DNA from 2 places in the Haloactinospora alba genome. Region 1 is predicted to be linked to the other one. Evidence: predicted binding sites of a transcription regulator. Region 1 holds the regulator's gene; the other holds the start of a gene.
What was found. Region 1 encodes HspR, which represses chaperone genes until heat shock. Its sites were predicted from a motif close to ANTTGAGTCNNNNNGACTCAANT; they were not measured.
Positions count from the first base shown of each region.

Region 2: lon (endopeptidase La) is a predicted target of HspR. The motif match lies at 3,077-3,099, and genes of this name have one in related genera.

Region 1 is NZ_VFQC01000002.1:593,710-600,948, reverse strand. Features, by position in the region: gene dnaK (molecular chaperone DnaK) at 1-1,210, shown strand, start outside; gene FHX37_RS20445 (nucleotide exchange factor GrpE) at 1,244-1,963, shown strand; gene dnaJ (molecular chaperone DnaJ) at 2,059-3,225, shown strand; gene FHX37_RS20435 (heat shock protein transcriptional repressor HspR) at 3,231-3,656, shown strand; gene clpB (ATP-dependent chaperone ClpB) at 3,796-6,405, shown strand; gene FHX37_RS20425 (DUF6082 family protein) at 6,462-7,239, opposite strand, start outside.
Region 2 is NZ_VFQC01000001.1:546,029-553,267, forward strand. Features, by position in the region: gene FHX37_RS02640 (carbohydrate ABC transporter permease) at 1-197, opposite strand, end outside; gene FHX37_RS02645 (carbohydrate ABC transporter permease) at 194-1,174, opposite strand; gene FHX37_RS02650 (ABC transporter substrate-binding protein) at 1,479-2,831, opposite strand; gene lon (endopeptidase La) at 3,112-5,541, shown strand; gene FHX37_RS02660 (Gfo/Idh/MocA family oxidoreductase) at 5,637-6,707, shown strand; gene FHX37_RS02665 (TetR family transcriptional regulator) at 6,697-7,239, opposite strand, start outside.

The DNA of each region.
Region 1 (7,239 bases):
CAAGAACGGCAACAACATCGACCTGTCCAAGGACAAGATGGCCCTGCAGCGGCTGCGCGAGGCCGCGGAGAAGGCCAAGATCGAGCTGTCCAGCTCCAGCGAGACCACCATCCAGCTCCCCTACATCACGGCTTCCTCCGAGGGGCCGCTGCACATGGAGGAGAAGCTCAACCGCGCCGAGTTCGAGCGGCTCACCTCCGACCTGCTCGACCGGACCAAGGAACCGTTCCACCAGGTCGTCAAGGACGCCGGGATCAGCCTCGACAAGATCAACCACGTGGTGATGGTCGGCGGCTCCACCCGGATGCCGGCCGTGGTCGAGCTGGTCAAGGAGCTCACCGGCGGCAAGGAGCCGAACAAGGGCGTCAACCCGGACGAGGTCGTGGCCATCGGCGCGGCCCTGCAGGGCGGCGTGCTCAAGGGTGAGGTCAAGGACGTCCTACTGCTGGACGTGACCCCGCTGTCGCTCGGCATCGAGACCAAGGGCAACGTGTTCACCAAGCTCATCGAGCGCAACACGACGATCCCGACCAAGCGCTCGGAGATCTTCACCACCGCCGACGACAACCAGCCCTCGGTGCAGATCCAGGTGTACCAGGGCGAGCGGGAGATCGCGCAGTACAACAAGAAGCTGGGCGTCTTCGACCTGAGCGGCATCCCGCCGGCGCCGCGCGGCGTGCCCCAGATCGAGGTGACCTTCGACATCGACGCGAACGGCATCGTGAACGTCACCGCGAAGGACCTGGGCACCGGCAAGGAGCAGTCGGTGACGATCTCCGGTGGCTCGGCCATGAGCCAGGACGAGATCGACAAGATGGTCCGCGAGGCCGAGGAGTACGCGGAGGAGGACCGCAAGCGCCGCGAGGAGGCCGAGGTCCGCAACAACGCCGAGTCCCTCGTCCACCAGACCGAGAAGGTCATCAAGGACAACGAGGAGCAGATCCCCGAGGACGTGAAGTCCGAGACCGAGAGCGCCGTCAGCGAGCTGAAGCAGGCGCTGGAGGGCTCCGACATCGACACGATCCGCTCCGCGAGCGAGAAGGTCGCGCTGGCCAGCCAGAAGATCGGCTCCTCCATCTACGGCCAGGGCCAGGAGGGCGGCGCCGAGGGCGCCGAGGCCGCGGCCGCCGGGAGCGACCAGGGCGGCGAGGACGTCGTGGACGCCGAGGTCGTCGACGAGGAGAACACCAAGCGGGACGGCAACGCCTAACTCGCACGGCGCGGAAACAAGGAGGCGTAGCTAATGTCGTCGCCGGAAAACGACAACGGCGAGGAACCGGAGGGGCCGGTGGTCCGCGACAAGCGGCGCGTCGACCCGGAGACCGGTGAACTGCGCGAGACGGAGGGCGGCGAGACCGCCGACGAGCCGGTCGAGGAACAAGAGCAGCCGCTGGAGGCTGAGGTGGTCACCAGCACCGCCGACGCGGAGGTCGCCGAGCTGCAGCAGCAGCTCACCGACCGGACGAACGACCTCAAGCGGTTGCAGGCCGAGTACGCCAACTACCGCAAGCGGGTGGAACGGGAACGGGAGTCCCTGAAGGAGCAGGCGCTGGCCCAGGTGGTGGGCGACCTGCTCCCCATCCTGGACGACATCGGCCGGGCCCGGGAGTACGACGAGCTCACCGGCGGGTTCAAGTCGGTCGGTGAGTCGCTGGAGTCCCTCGTCACCAAGCTGGGGCTGAAGAAGTACGCCGAGCAGGGCGACGAGTTCGACCCCAACGTGCACGAGGCGCTGACCATGGTTCCGTCGGCCGACGTCACCGTCCCGACGGTGGTCGAGGTGTTCCAGCCCGGGTACCTCATCGGTGAACGGGTGTTGCGTCCAGCCCGCGTAGTGGTGGCCGGCCCTGGGGAGGACACCCCTGAGGGGTCCGGAACGGACCAGGAGGAAGCTCCCGCTCAGGAAGCCGACTCCGCCGAGGCACCGCCGAAGGCGGGGAACGAGAGCGAGCAGCAGGAGTGACAGCGTCCGCCCCGGGGGATTCCCTCGGGGCGGACCTCTCGGCCGCCCCGAGGCCGGAGGAACCATGAGCGCGAAGCGGGAGAAGGCAAGCGTCGATGAGCACGAAGGACTACCTGGAGAAGGACTACTACAAGACCCTCGGCGTCTCCAAGTCGGCGTCGCAGGAGGAGATCAAGCAGTCCTACCGTAAGCTCGCACGCGAATACCACCCCGACGCCAACACGGGCGACCCCAAGGCCGAGGAGCGGTTCAAGGAGATCTCCGAGGCCTACAACGTGCTCTCCGACGAGGAAAAGCGCAAGGAGTACGACGAGGCGCGCTCCTCCTTCGGTGGTGCCTACCGGCCCGGCGGCGGAACCGGAGCGGGCGGGTTCGATCTCGGCGACCTCTTCGGGCACGGCCCCACCACCGGCACCGGTACCGGCGGCGGGGAACGGCTGAGCGACCTGTTCGGTGGACTGTTCGGCGGCCGCGGCGGCCGTACCACCACCCAGGCGCGGCGCGGCGCCGACGTGGAGACCGAGACCACCCTGACGTTCAGCGAGGCGGCCCAGGGGGTCACCCGCTCGTTCTCGCTGAGTAGTGACGCCGCCTGTGCCACGTGCAAGGGCACCGGCGCGCGGGCCGGCTCGTCCGGACCCCGCATGTGCCCCAAGTGCTCCGGTACCGGCCACGAGAGCACGAACCTCGGCGGGTTCTCGCTGTCCGAACCGTGCAGCGAGTGCAAGGGGCGCGGTCTCGTTGTGGACGACCCGTGCCCCACCTGCAACGGCAGCGGGCGCGGCAGGAGCACCCGCCGGGTGCAGACACGGATCCCGGCTGGCGTCTCCGACGGCCAGCGGATCCGGATCAAAGGAAAAGGCGCGCCGGGCGAACGGGGGGGACCGGCCGGAGATCTGTATGTGGTGGTGCATGTGGAGTCGCATCCGGTGTTCGGCAAGACCGGCGACAACCTGACGATCACCGTCCCGGTGACCTTCCCGGAGGCGGCCCTCGGTGCCGAGGTTCGGGTGCCCACCCTCAACGGGCTCCCGGTGACGGTCAAGGTGCCCGCGGGCACCCCCAACGGGCGCACCCTGCGGGTGCGCGGCAAGGGGGTGACGCGCCGGGACGGCACCAAGGGTGACATGCTCGTCACCATCGAGGTGACAGTGCCGCAGAATCTCAACAACGAGGCCAGGGAGGCGCTGGAGAAGTTCAGTGCCGCGACCTCCGACCACGACCCGCGCAACGGCCTCGAAGCGCGGGCGAAGGGGATGTGAGGGCGATGACCAACCCCGCGTTCGGTGACGACATCCCGGTGTACGTGATCTCTGTCGCCGCCGAACTGTCCGGACTACACCCGCAAACACTGCGCCAGTACGACCGGATGGGCCTGGTGCGTCCGGGCCGGGCTCCCGGACGCGGCCGCCGGTACTCGCTGCGCGACATCCAGATGCTGCGCGAGGTGCAGCGGCTGTCGCAGGAGGAGGGCATCAACCTCGCCGGCATCAAACGCATCCTGGAACTCCAGCGCGAGGTGGCCGAGCTGCGGGACCACATCTTCCACCTGCACAACGAGCTGGACGCGGCCCGCAGCGCCGTCTCCCGGCGCACCTCCGGCGAGGAGGAGCACGGCGGCGAGCTTCTTCCGGTACGGCGCACCCGCGTGACGATCTTCAACACCTCCCCTCCCCCGGAGCAGGAACGGTAACCGACCACCCGCGCCGGTACCGCGGGATGCGCGCGCAGCGGCCAGGGCTGACGCGTGTGCTTCCTGCGGTACCAGGGACCCGCCCGAGAGAGGACCACCAACCGACACCACGACCGACGACCCAGGGGGGACGCGGAGGATGAACTACAAACTCACCAGGAAAAGCCAGGAAGCACTGTCCGAGGCGGTCCGCCGGGCGACCTCGGACGGCAGCCCGCAAGTCGAACCCGTCCACCTGCTCTTCGCCCTGGTCAACCAGGGAGAGGGCATCATCCGCCCCCTGCTGAAGGAACTCGGGATCAGCCCGGACGAGCTCAGCGGCAAGGTGGAGCAGAGCCTCGCCTCCCTGCCCAAGGCCAGCGGCAGCACCGTCAGCGCACCGGACAGCTCCCGGCAGCTCATCGTGTCGATGAACACCGCCGCCCAGCGCGCCCAGCAGATGGAGGACGAGTACGTCTCCACCGAGCACCTCCTGGTCGGGCTGGCCGCCGACGGCGGGGAGGCGAAACGGCTGCTGCAGGACGCCGGAGCCACCCCCGAGGAGCTGCTGGCCGCCTTCGACCGGGTGCGCGGCCCCGGTAAGGTCACCTCGGAGAACCCCGAGGACACCTACCAGGCGCTGGAGAAGTACGGCGTCGACCTGACCGCCAACGCGCGCTCCGGCGGAATGGACCCGGTCGTCGGGCGGGACGCCGAGATCCGCCGGGTGGTGCAGGTGCTCTCCCGGCGCACCAAGAACAACCCGGTGCTGATCGGCGAACCCGGCGTCGGGAAGACCGCCGTCGTCGAGGGCCTGGCGCAGCGCGTCGTCGCCGGCGACGTCCCGGAGTCGCTGCGGGACAAGCGGCTCATCGCCCTGGACCTGTCCGCGATGGTGGCGGGAGCCAAGTACCGCGGCGAGTTCGAGGAGCGCCTCAAGGCCGTGCTCAACGAGATCAAGGAGAGCGACGGCCAGATCATCACGTTCATCGACGAGCTGCACACCATGGTCGGCGCCGGTGCGGCCGAGGGCGCGATGGACGCGGGCAACATGCTCAAACCGATGCTGGCCCGCGGCGAGCTGCGCATGGTGGGTGCCACCACTCTGGACGAGTACCGCGAACGCATCGAGAAGGACCCGGCGCTGGAGCGCCGGTTCCAGCAGGTGCAGGTGGGCGAGCCCTCGTCCGCCGACACCATCGCCATCCTGCGGGGGCTGAAGAGCCGGTACGAGGCGCACCACAAGGTGCAGATCGCCGACTCCGCCCTCGTGGCGGCCGCGACCCTGTCCGACCGCTACATCACCGCCCGGTTCCTCCCGGACAAGGCCATCGACCTGGTGGACGAGGCCGCGTCCCGGCTGCGCATGGAGATCGACTCCCGACCGGTGGAGATCGACGAGCTGCAGCGCACCGTGGACCGGCTGCGGATGGAGGAGATGGCGCTGGAGAAGGAGTCCGACGCGCCGTCCGTGCAGCGGCTGGAACGGCTGCGCGGCGAGCTCGCCGACAAGCAGGAGGAGCTGGACGGGCTCATCGCCCGGTGGGAACAGGAGAAGGCCGGCCTGAACCGCGTCGGGGAGCTGAAGGAGCGCCTCGACGACCTGCGCAGCCAGGCCGAACGGGCCCAGCGCGACGGTGACTTCGACGTCGCCTCCCGCCTGATGTACGGCGACATTCCCGAGCTGGAGAAGCAGGTGGAGGAGGCCTCCAACGCGGAGGAGGAGACCGAACGCGACGAGTCCAGCATGGTCAAGGACGAGGTGGAGGCCGACGACGTCGCCGACGTCGTCTCCTCGTGGACCGGGATTCCCGTCGGCCGGCTGCTGGAGGGCGAGACGTCCAAACTCCTGCGGATGGAGGAGGAGCTGGGCAAACGCCTCGTCGGCCAGAGCAGGGCCGTGGCCGCCGTGTCCGACGCGGTGCGCCGCGCCCGCGCCGGCATCTCCGACCCGGACCGGCCCACCGGTTCGTTCTTCTTCCTCGGCCCCACGGGTGTCGGTAAGACCGAGCTCGCCAAGGCCCTGGCGGAGTTCCTGTTCGACGACGAACGCGCGATCGTGCGCATCGACATGAGCGAGTACGCCGAGAAGCACTCGGTCGCGCGGCTGATGGGCGCCCCTCCCGGCTACGTCGGCTACGAGGAGGGCGGCCAGCTCACCGAGCCGGTACGCCGCCGCCCCTACACGGTGGTGCTGCTGGACGAGGTGGAGAAGGCCCACGTCGAGGTGTTCGACACCCTGCTGCAGGTGCTGGACGACGGCCGCCTCACCGACGGGCAAGGCAGGATCGTCGACTTCCGCAACACACTGCTGATCCTGACCTCCAACCTGGGGTCGCAGTACCTGGTCGACCCGGAGCTGGAGGACAGCGCCAAACGGGACAAGGTCATGTCCGTGGTGCACAACACGTTCAAACCGGAGTTCCTCAACCGGTTGGACGACGTGATCATGTTCGACGCGCTGTCCACCGACAACCTCTCCCGGATCGTGGACCTGCAGATCGACCGGTTGTCCCACCGGCTGGCCGACCGCCGGCTGGAACTGGATGTCACCCCCGCCGCCCGCGAGTGGCTGGCGCTGACCGGCTACGACCCGGTGTACGGTGCCCGTCCGCTGCGGCGGCTGGTGCAGTCCGCCATCGGTGACCCGCTGGCCAAGGAGCTGCTGTCCGGAAGGTTGCAGGAGGGCGACACCGTGCGGGTGGAACTGGACGTCGACCAGGACCAGCTGACGGTGCAGCCCGCCCAGCGCGAACCGCAGCCGGCGTAACCGGTGCAAGCGAACGACCGGGTGGTGGCCTCGTTAACCGGGCTGCCACCCGCGTCTCACCTTCCGCGTCCGGCCGTGAGGCGGTTTCGCACCTCCCGGACCGGGCCGGATGCGGGTTCGGAGCCGCCCCGGCGCCCGGAGGGGGCACGCTCGCGGGAACGGCGCGACGCCGCCACGGCGGCCGCCGCTGCGGCGGCGCACGTGCCCGCGAGGAAACCGCCCGCCGTCCACCACACGGTCCGGGAACGCGGGGAGGGCCGTTTCGTTCCGGCAGCGGGTTCCACCCGGACGGCGACCTTGGCGCGCCGGTACTCCTCGTCCAGGATCTCGGTGAACCGCCGCTCGGTGTCGTTGGCGGGGTTGGCCAGCCACGCCTCCCGGGACTCGGCCCAGAACGCCTGGCCGGGTTCACCGTGGAACATCTCGTTGGCGATGGCGCGCAACCGCTGTTCCGGCAGCGTGCGCGTCTCGAACGCCGTGGCCCACTGGCCCACGATCATGTTGGTGTACAGCCGCTGTTTGCGGGTCACGGGGTCGTTCGGCTCCGGGACCGGCCCCCAGCACGCGTCCAGGTCCGGGTCCTCCATCGCCATCTTCAGCAGGTCGCTGGTGGCCTGCCGGCGGGTCTCCTCCACCGCGCGCTTCGTCTCCCGCGCCTGCAGAACCAGCGTGAACACCACACCGACGAGCGCGAGCGTGGCGATGAGCGCCGACACCGCACCGTAGGTGGAACCGACGAAGCTCAACCGTTCCCACTCTCCAACAGGAGTGAAGAGCGCAACGGAGGCAAGGGAAGCTCCAGCGAATAGGACGATCAGTATGAGGATGAGAACC
Region 2 (7,239 bases), on a different contig from region 1:
AGGGTCACCTCCGGCTGGGAGAGGAACGTCCACCAGCCGGAGGTTTTGATGTGCTCCTCGGGACGCAGCGAGGAGATGAGCAGTCCCGCCGTCGGGACGGTCCACAGGACGGCGAGCACGAGTGCCGCCACACTGCCGGCGTGGCCGGACAGGCGCTGTCCGACACGCCGCACGGCCGGTGTCGTCGCGGGGGTCACTGGGCCTCCCTAGTGCGCCGGGTGTTGCGGATCTGGATGAGAACGAGCGGGATGACCAGGACGAACAGGAAGACGGCCAGCGCGGACCCGTGGCCGAGCTCGCTGTAACGGAACGCCTGGTTGTACATCTCGTTCGCGATGACGGAGGTGGAGAACTGGCCCCCGGTCATAGTCCGCACGATGTCGAAGACCTTCAGGGTCTGTACGGAGATCGTGATCAGCACGACCGTGGCCGTCGGCCACACGCTGGGCAGTGTGATGCGCCAGAAGAGCTGCCAGCCATTCACCCCGTCGATCCGGGCGGCCTCGACGATGTCGGCAGGGATGGCCTTGATGGCGGCGGACAGCACCACCATCGCGAACCCGGCCTGGATCCAGATCAGGACGACGATGAGCAGCAGCGTGTTCAGCGGTTCGATGAGCAGCCACTGGCGCGGTTCGCCGCCGGCCCACACGACGAGCTGGTTCAGGATCCCGATCTGGTCGTCCTGGGGCCGCTTGTAGGCGTAGACGAACTTCCAGATGATGCTGGCGCCGACGAACGATATCGCCATCGGCATGAACAGCAGCGACTTGGCGACGGCCTCGAACCGCGAACGGTCCACCAGTACCGCGTAGACCAGGCCGACCGCTGTGGCCAGCACCGGGGCGAGAACCACCCACAGCAGCGTGTTGCGCAGCACCACCAGCGTCTCGGGCTCGGTGAACATCCACACGTAGTTGCCCAGGCCCACCCAGGTGTCGCCGGAGCCGTCCATGAACGACAGCACGGTGGTGCGGGTCGCCGGGTAGACGAGTCCGCCCAACAGCAGGAGGGCGGCCGGACTGAGGAAGCACAGCGCCTGCCACCAGTCGTACCTGGTGCGGGGCCCCTGGTCGACGACGATCAGCAGCAGTCCCACGGCGGCGAGGAACGCCGACACGCCGATCGCCAACCAGAGAAGTTTGGGCAGCTCGGTGAGGATGTCGAAACCCATGGGGTCCTTCCGGTGGGTCCGGGACCGGGCGCCGCCGCGGCGGCGCCCGGGGAGTGCGCCGGGATCTGCCCGACGGGCGCTGCCCGTCCCGAGCGGCGCGGTCAGCGCCGCGCGGTGGGACAACGGCCCGTCGGGCAGGCCTAGGTCCTGTTTTTCGGACGCTTGTCCTGCTGCGCGCCGCCCCAGGACACCGCCCGGCGGTGTTCTCGTCGGTCGACGGAGGGTCCGCTCCGCCTCCCTCCTCGGCCTTGCCGGGCGGCACCGGAGACGCCGCTCGCGACGAACAGCGCCCAAAAAACAGGACCTAGTCGGGCCAGGAGTCCTCCACGTAGGTGAGGGTCTTCTCGGTGTCGTCACCGTTGATCCAGTTGGTCATCCCGCGCCAGAAGGTCCCCGCGCCGACGGCGGCCGGCATGTTGTCCGAGCCGTCCCAGCGCATCACGGTGTCCGGGGAGCGCAGCAGTTCGGCGGAGTAGCGGTCGTTGGGGTTGTCCAGCCCGTCGAGGTCGAGGTCCCGGTGGGCGGAGAACCACGCGCCCTCGGCGGCGCGGCGGTCGGCGTAGTCGACGGTCGCCAGGTACTCCTGGACCGCGACCACCTCGGGCCGGTCGGCGAAGGCGGCGGTGAACTCCCCGCCGCCGAGGACGGGGTTCTCGCCGTCCTCGCCGATGGGCGGGAGGTTGAACGCGAACACCTCGCCGTCCTCGGAGACGTCGGTGTCCTCGGGCCAGTTGGCGGCGTAGAAGGAGCCCTGCATGTGCATCCCGCACTCCTTGTCCAGGACGGGCAGCCCGGCGTCCTGGGAGGAGGTGGTGACGATGCTCTTCACACCGCCGTGCCCGCCGTTGACGTAGTCGCCGTCGCGCAGGATGGTGTCCACCCGTTCGAGCGCGTCGGCGACCTTGGGGTCGTCGAACGGGATCTCGTGGTTGACCCACTGGTCGTAGACCTCGGGGCCGTGCTCGCGCAGCATCACGTTCTCCAGCCAGTCCGTGGCGGGCCAGCCGGTGGCCTCGCCGGACTCGATGCCGGCGCACCACGGGGTGATGCCGTCGTCGACCATCCGGTCGCTGAGGTCGGTCATCTCCGACCAGGTCTGCGGGATCTCGTAGCCGTTGTCGTCGAACACCTCGGGGGAGTACCACACGAGGGACTTGACGTTGGCCCCGAGCGGGGTGCCGTAGAGCTCGCCGTCGGTACGGGCGTAGTCCAGCCAGTCGTCGGTCCAGCCCTCCTCGGCGCGCTGGCGCACCTCGTCCGGCAGCGGGAGCGCCTCTCCGTCCTCGGCGAACCGGGTGAGGAGGCCGGGCTGGGGGAAGAAGGCGATGTCGGGCGCGTTCCCCCCGTCGACCTTGACCTGGATCTGGGCCTCGAACTCGCCACTGCCCTCGTACTGGATGTCGATGTCGGTGCAGTCGGTGAAGTCCTGCCACGCCCGCTGCATCCGCTGGCCCTCCTCGGCGCGGATGGAGGCGTAGATGTCGACGGTTCCGCTGATTCCCTGCCATTCCTGGAAGGGTTCGCATGCGGCCGAGTCGGGGTCGAGACCCTGGCCGCTCTCGCCCGCGAGGTAGCCGCATCCGCTCGCGACGAGGAGCAGCGGGAGGCTGGCGGCCAGGGCCGCGGCGGGGCGTGGTCGGGCGGTGGGCACGGACATGCGCACCTCCTGTCGGGGACCGGGTGCTGGTATAGACCGGAAGCTTCGATGGAAGTCCGTATACGGCCGCGTGTCCACAGGTGTGGTCCAGGCAACATCTAACGGTTGAATTACAACACGTCGCTTCCGGGCGAGGCTGCAGCGCAGCGCGCCGTGGCGCAAACGGGCGACAGGAGAGGAGCGGCGGCGGTTGCCCCGATCGCCCCCAGCGAACGCACGAGGGGGAACAAAACCGGGCTCGTTTTTATTGAGTATGAGTGACTCAACTAGGAGGGTTCCGATGACCGAAGCTCGCTCCAGCGTGACGCTGCCCGTACTCCCTCTCGACGACGACGCCGTCCTCCCCGGGATGGTCGTCCCGGTTGACATGTCCGAGCCCGAGGTCCGCGCGGCGGTCGAGGCAGCGCAGGCGGAAAACGACAGTGAATCCAAGGTTCCCGGAGTCCGGTCGAACACCAGCCAGGGCAAACCGAGGGTGCTGGCCGTCCCCCGCATCGACGGTTCCTACGCCGGCACCGGCGCTGTCGCGATCCTGGAACACACGGGCCGCACACCCGACGGAAGCCAGGCGGCGGTCCTGCGGGCGACGGCCCGCGCCCGCGTCGGCAGCGGTACCGCCGGCCCGGGTACGGCCCTGTGGGTCTCGGCCGATATCCACAACACGGAGGCCCCCGAGGGCGGTTATCCCGGCAAGGTCCACGAGCAGGCGCGCGAACTCAAGTCGCTGTTCACCACCTACCTGCAGAAACGCGGCGCCTGGCAGGTGCTGGACGGTATCCAGCAGCTCGACGACCCAGGGCAACTGGCCGACCGCGGCGGCTACTCCCCCTTCCTGACCGCCTCCCAGAAGCTGGAACTGCTGGAGACCCACGACGTCTCCGAGCGGCTCACCCGCCTCAGCACGTGGATCCGCGACTACCTGACCGAACTGGACGTGGCCGAGAGCATCGAGCAGGACGTCCAGGAGGGCGTGGACAAGCAGCAGCGCGAGTTCCTGCTGCGCCGCCAGATGGACGCGATCCGCAAGGAGCTCAACGAACTCAACGGCACCCCCGGAAGCGAGGAGGACGACTACCGCCAGCGGGTGGACAACGCCGACCTCCCCGACCACGTCCGCGACGCCGCCCTGACCGAGGTGGACAAGCTGGAGCGCGCCGGCGACTCCGCCCCCGAGTCCGGGTGGATCCGCACCTGGCTGGACACCATCCTGGCGATGCCCTGGAACAGCCGCACCGATGACGTGTACGACATCCCGGGAGCCCGCGAGGTCCTGGACGCCGACCACGCCGGACTCACCGACGTCAAGGAACGCATCGTGGAGTACCTCGCGGTGCGCAAACGCCGGGAGGAACAGGGGCTCGGCGTCGTCGGCGGCAGGCGCAGCGGCGCGGTGCTCGCCCTGGTCGGCCCGCCCGGTGTCGGCAAGACCTCGCTGGGGGAGTCGGTGGCGCGCTCCATGGGGCGCGCGTTCACCCGGGTCGCCCTCGGCGGAGTCCGGGACGAGGCCGAGATCCGCGGGCACCGGCGCACCTACGTCGGGGCACTGCCCGGCCGCATAGCCCGGGCCGTCAAGGAGGCCGGGACGATGAACCCGGTGGTGCTGCTGGACGAGGTGGACAAGCTCGGCAGCGACTTCCGCGGGGACCCCACCTCGGCCCTGCTGGAGGTGCTCGACCCGGCGCAGAACCACACCTTCCGCGACCACTACCTGGACGTCGACCTCGACCTGTCCGACGTGGTGTTCCTCGCGACCGCCAACGACCTGGAGTCCGTCCCCGCGCCTCTGCTGGACCGGATGGAACTGGTCGAACTCGACGGTTACACCGAGGACGAGAAGGTCACGATCGCCGTGGACCACCTGCTGCCGCGCCAGCTGGAGAAGGCGGGACTCGCGGGTGAGGACGCCGGGATCTCCGCCGCGGCGCTGCGCCGCATCGCCACGGAGTACACCCGGGAGGCCGGTGTGCGCGGCATGGAGCGCACCGTCGCGCGGGTGCTGCGCAAGATCGCGGCCAGCGCAGCCCTGGGTGAGCAGGAGCTTCCCGTGACCGTCGATGCCGACGACCTCCCCGGCTACATCGGCCGGCCCAAGCACACTCCCGAGTCGGCCGACCGGACGGCGGTTCCCGGGGTGGCCACCGGACTGGCGGTCACCGGTACGGGCGGGGACGTGCTGTTCGTCGAGGCGTCGCTGGCGGACCCGGAGACGGGCGGCAGCGGTCTGACCCTGACCGGCCACCTCGGGGACGTGATGAAGGAGTCCGCCCAGATCGCGCTCTCCTACCTGCAGTCCCACGGTGCGGAACTGGAACTGCCCGTGGGGGACCTGAAGGACCGCGGGGTGCACCTGCACGTCCCCGCCGGCGCCATCCCCAAGGACGGCCCCAGCGCCGGTGTCACCATGGCCGCGGCGCTGGCGTCGCTGCTGTCGGGGCGCCGCGCGCGCTGGGACGTGGGGATGACCGGTGAGGTCTCGCTCACCGGCCGGGTGCTGCCGATCGGCGGTGTGAAGCAGAAACTGCTGGCGGCGCACCGCGCGGGGGCGACCACGGTGCTGATCCCGGCCCGCAACGAGCCCGACCTGGACGACGTGCCGGAGGACATCCGGGACCAGCTCACGGTGCACGCGGTGAGTGACATCCGCCAGGTGCTGGAGCTGGCGCTGGAGCCGGCCGGCACCGCCGAACAGGCGCGGCCGATGGTCGCCTGAGGGGCGCCCCGAAGGTGTCTCGGCCCTGGCCGTGTCGGGTGAGGCTGGCGGGGAAACGGTCGTCGTCGGGAAACAGGCGGTTTAGGGTTGGGCCCATGAGCTCTGCGAGTGCTTCCGGATCGGACCTGCACGTGGCCGTCGTCGGGTACGGCAAGGGTGGCGCGGTGTTCCACGCGCCGCTGATCGACGCCACTCCGGGGATGCGGCTGTCCGCCGTGGTCACCGGAAACCCCCAGCGCCAGGAAGCGGCGCGCGAACGCTACCCGAACGCCGACGTGCTCGCGTCGGCCGACGAGCTGTGGGAGCGCTCCGGGGAGATCGACGTCGCCGTGGTGACCACACCGAACGACACCCACGCCCCGCTGGCACGCTCCGCGCTGAAGTCCGGCATGGCGGTGGTCGTGGACAAACCGTTCGCGGTGTCCGCGGCCGAGGCGCGCGAGCTCGCCGAGGAGGCGGAGCGGTTGGAGCAGGTGCTGACCGTGTACCAGAACCGCCGGTGGGACAGTGACTTCCTCACTGCCTGGAAGCTGGTGGACGAGGGAACGCTGGGCAGGGTCCACCGGTTCGAGTCCCGGTTCGAGCGGTGGCGCCCGGAGAGCAAGGGGACGTGGCGGGAACGCGGAAGCGCGGAGTCGGGAGCGGGGATCCTGTACGACCTGGGTCCGCACCTCATCGACCAGGCCATCAACCTCTTCGGGCCGGTCGCCTCGGTCTACGCCGAACTCGACGCGCGCCGGTCCGGGGTCACCGCCGACGACGACGCCTTCCTCGCCCTCACCCACACCTGCGGGGTGCGTTCCCACCTGTGGATGAGCGCGCTCACCGCCCAGCTCGGACCGCGGCTGCGGATCCTGGGCGACGAGGCCGCGTTCACCGTGGCGGGTTTCGACAGCCAGGAGGAGCGGCTCGACCGGGGCGAACGTCCCGACGCTCCCGACTGGGGGGTCGAGCCCGAGTCCGCGTGGGGACAGGTGGGCCGCGACGGCGCGCTGCGTTCCGTGTCCAGCGAGCACGGTGACTACCCGGCGTTCTACGCCGCCGTGCGGGACGCTGTCGCCTCCGGCGAGCCGGCGCCGGTGGGGCTGCACGAGGTGGTGCACGGCCTCGAGGTGATCGAGGCCGCCCAGCGTAGCGCCAGTACCGCCCAGGTGGTCAGGCCGTAGCCTCCGTGTTGTCGGGTTCCGGCGGTGCGACGCCCCGCACCGCCGCGCGTGCCATGCGCACCACGTGCTCGCGCATCTCGGCGCGGCCCCGCTCGGTGTGGGCGTCCGGCCCCAGCAGCAGCCGGGCGGACTGCGGCATGGCCTGGGACCACGCCGCGAGCCCGAGGAGGGACAGCACGGTCCTCGCGGCGGTGCTGTCCGGTTCGATCCCGAGCGTCCGGGCGACGGCGACGATCTTGTCGGCGTAGTGGTCGGCGCGCTGCTCCTCGTCCGGGGCGGGACCCGTGCCGTAGTACAGCGACTCCCACATCATCAGCCGCAGCATCGTCGGGTTGTTCCGCTGGGCGTCGTACACCCGCCCGACCCACTCCCCGATGTCCTCACCCGGGGTGGGCAGGGATGCGGAGTGTTCGGCCTTCGCCGCGTCGAGCACCGCCTGGAACAGTTTCTCCTTGCTGCCGAAGTGGCCGTAGACCCGTTCCTTGTTCACCCCGGCGCGTTCCGCTATGCGGTCGATGCGGGCTCCGGCGAT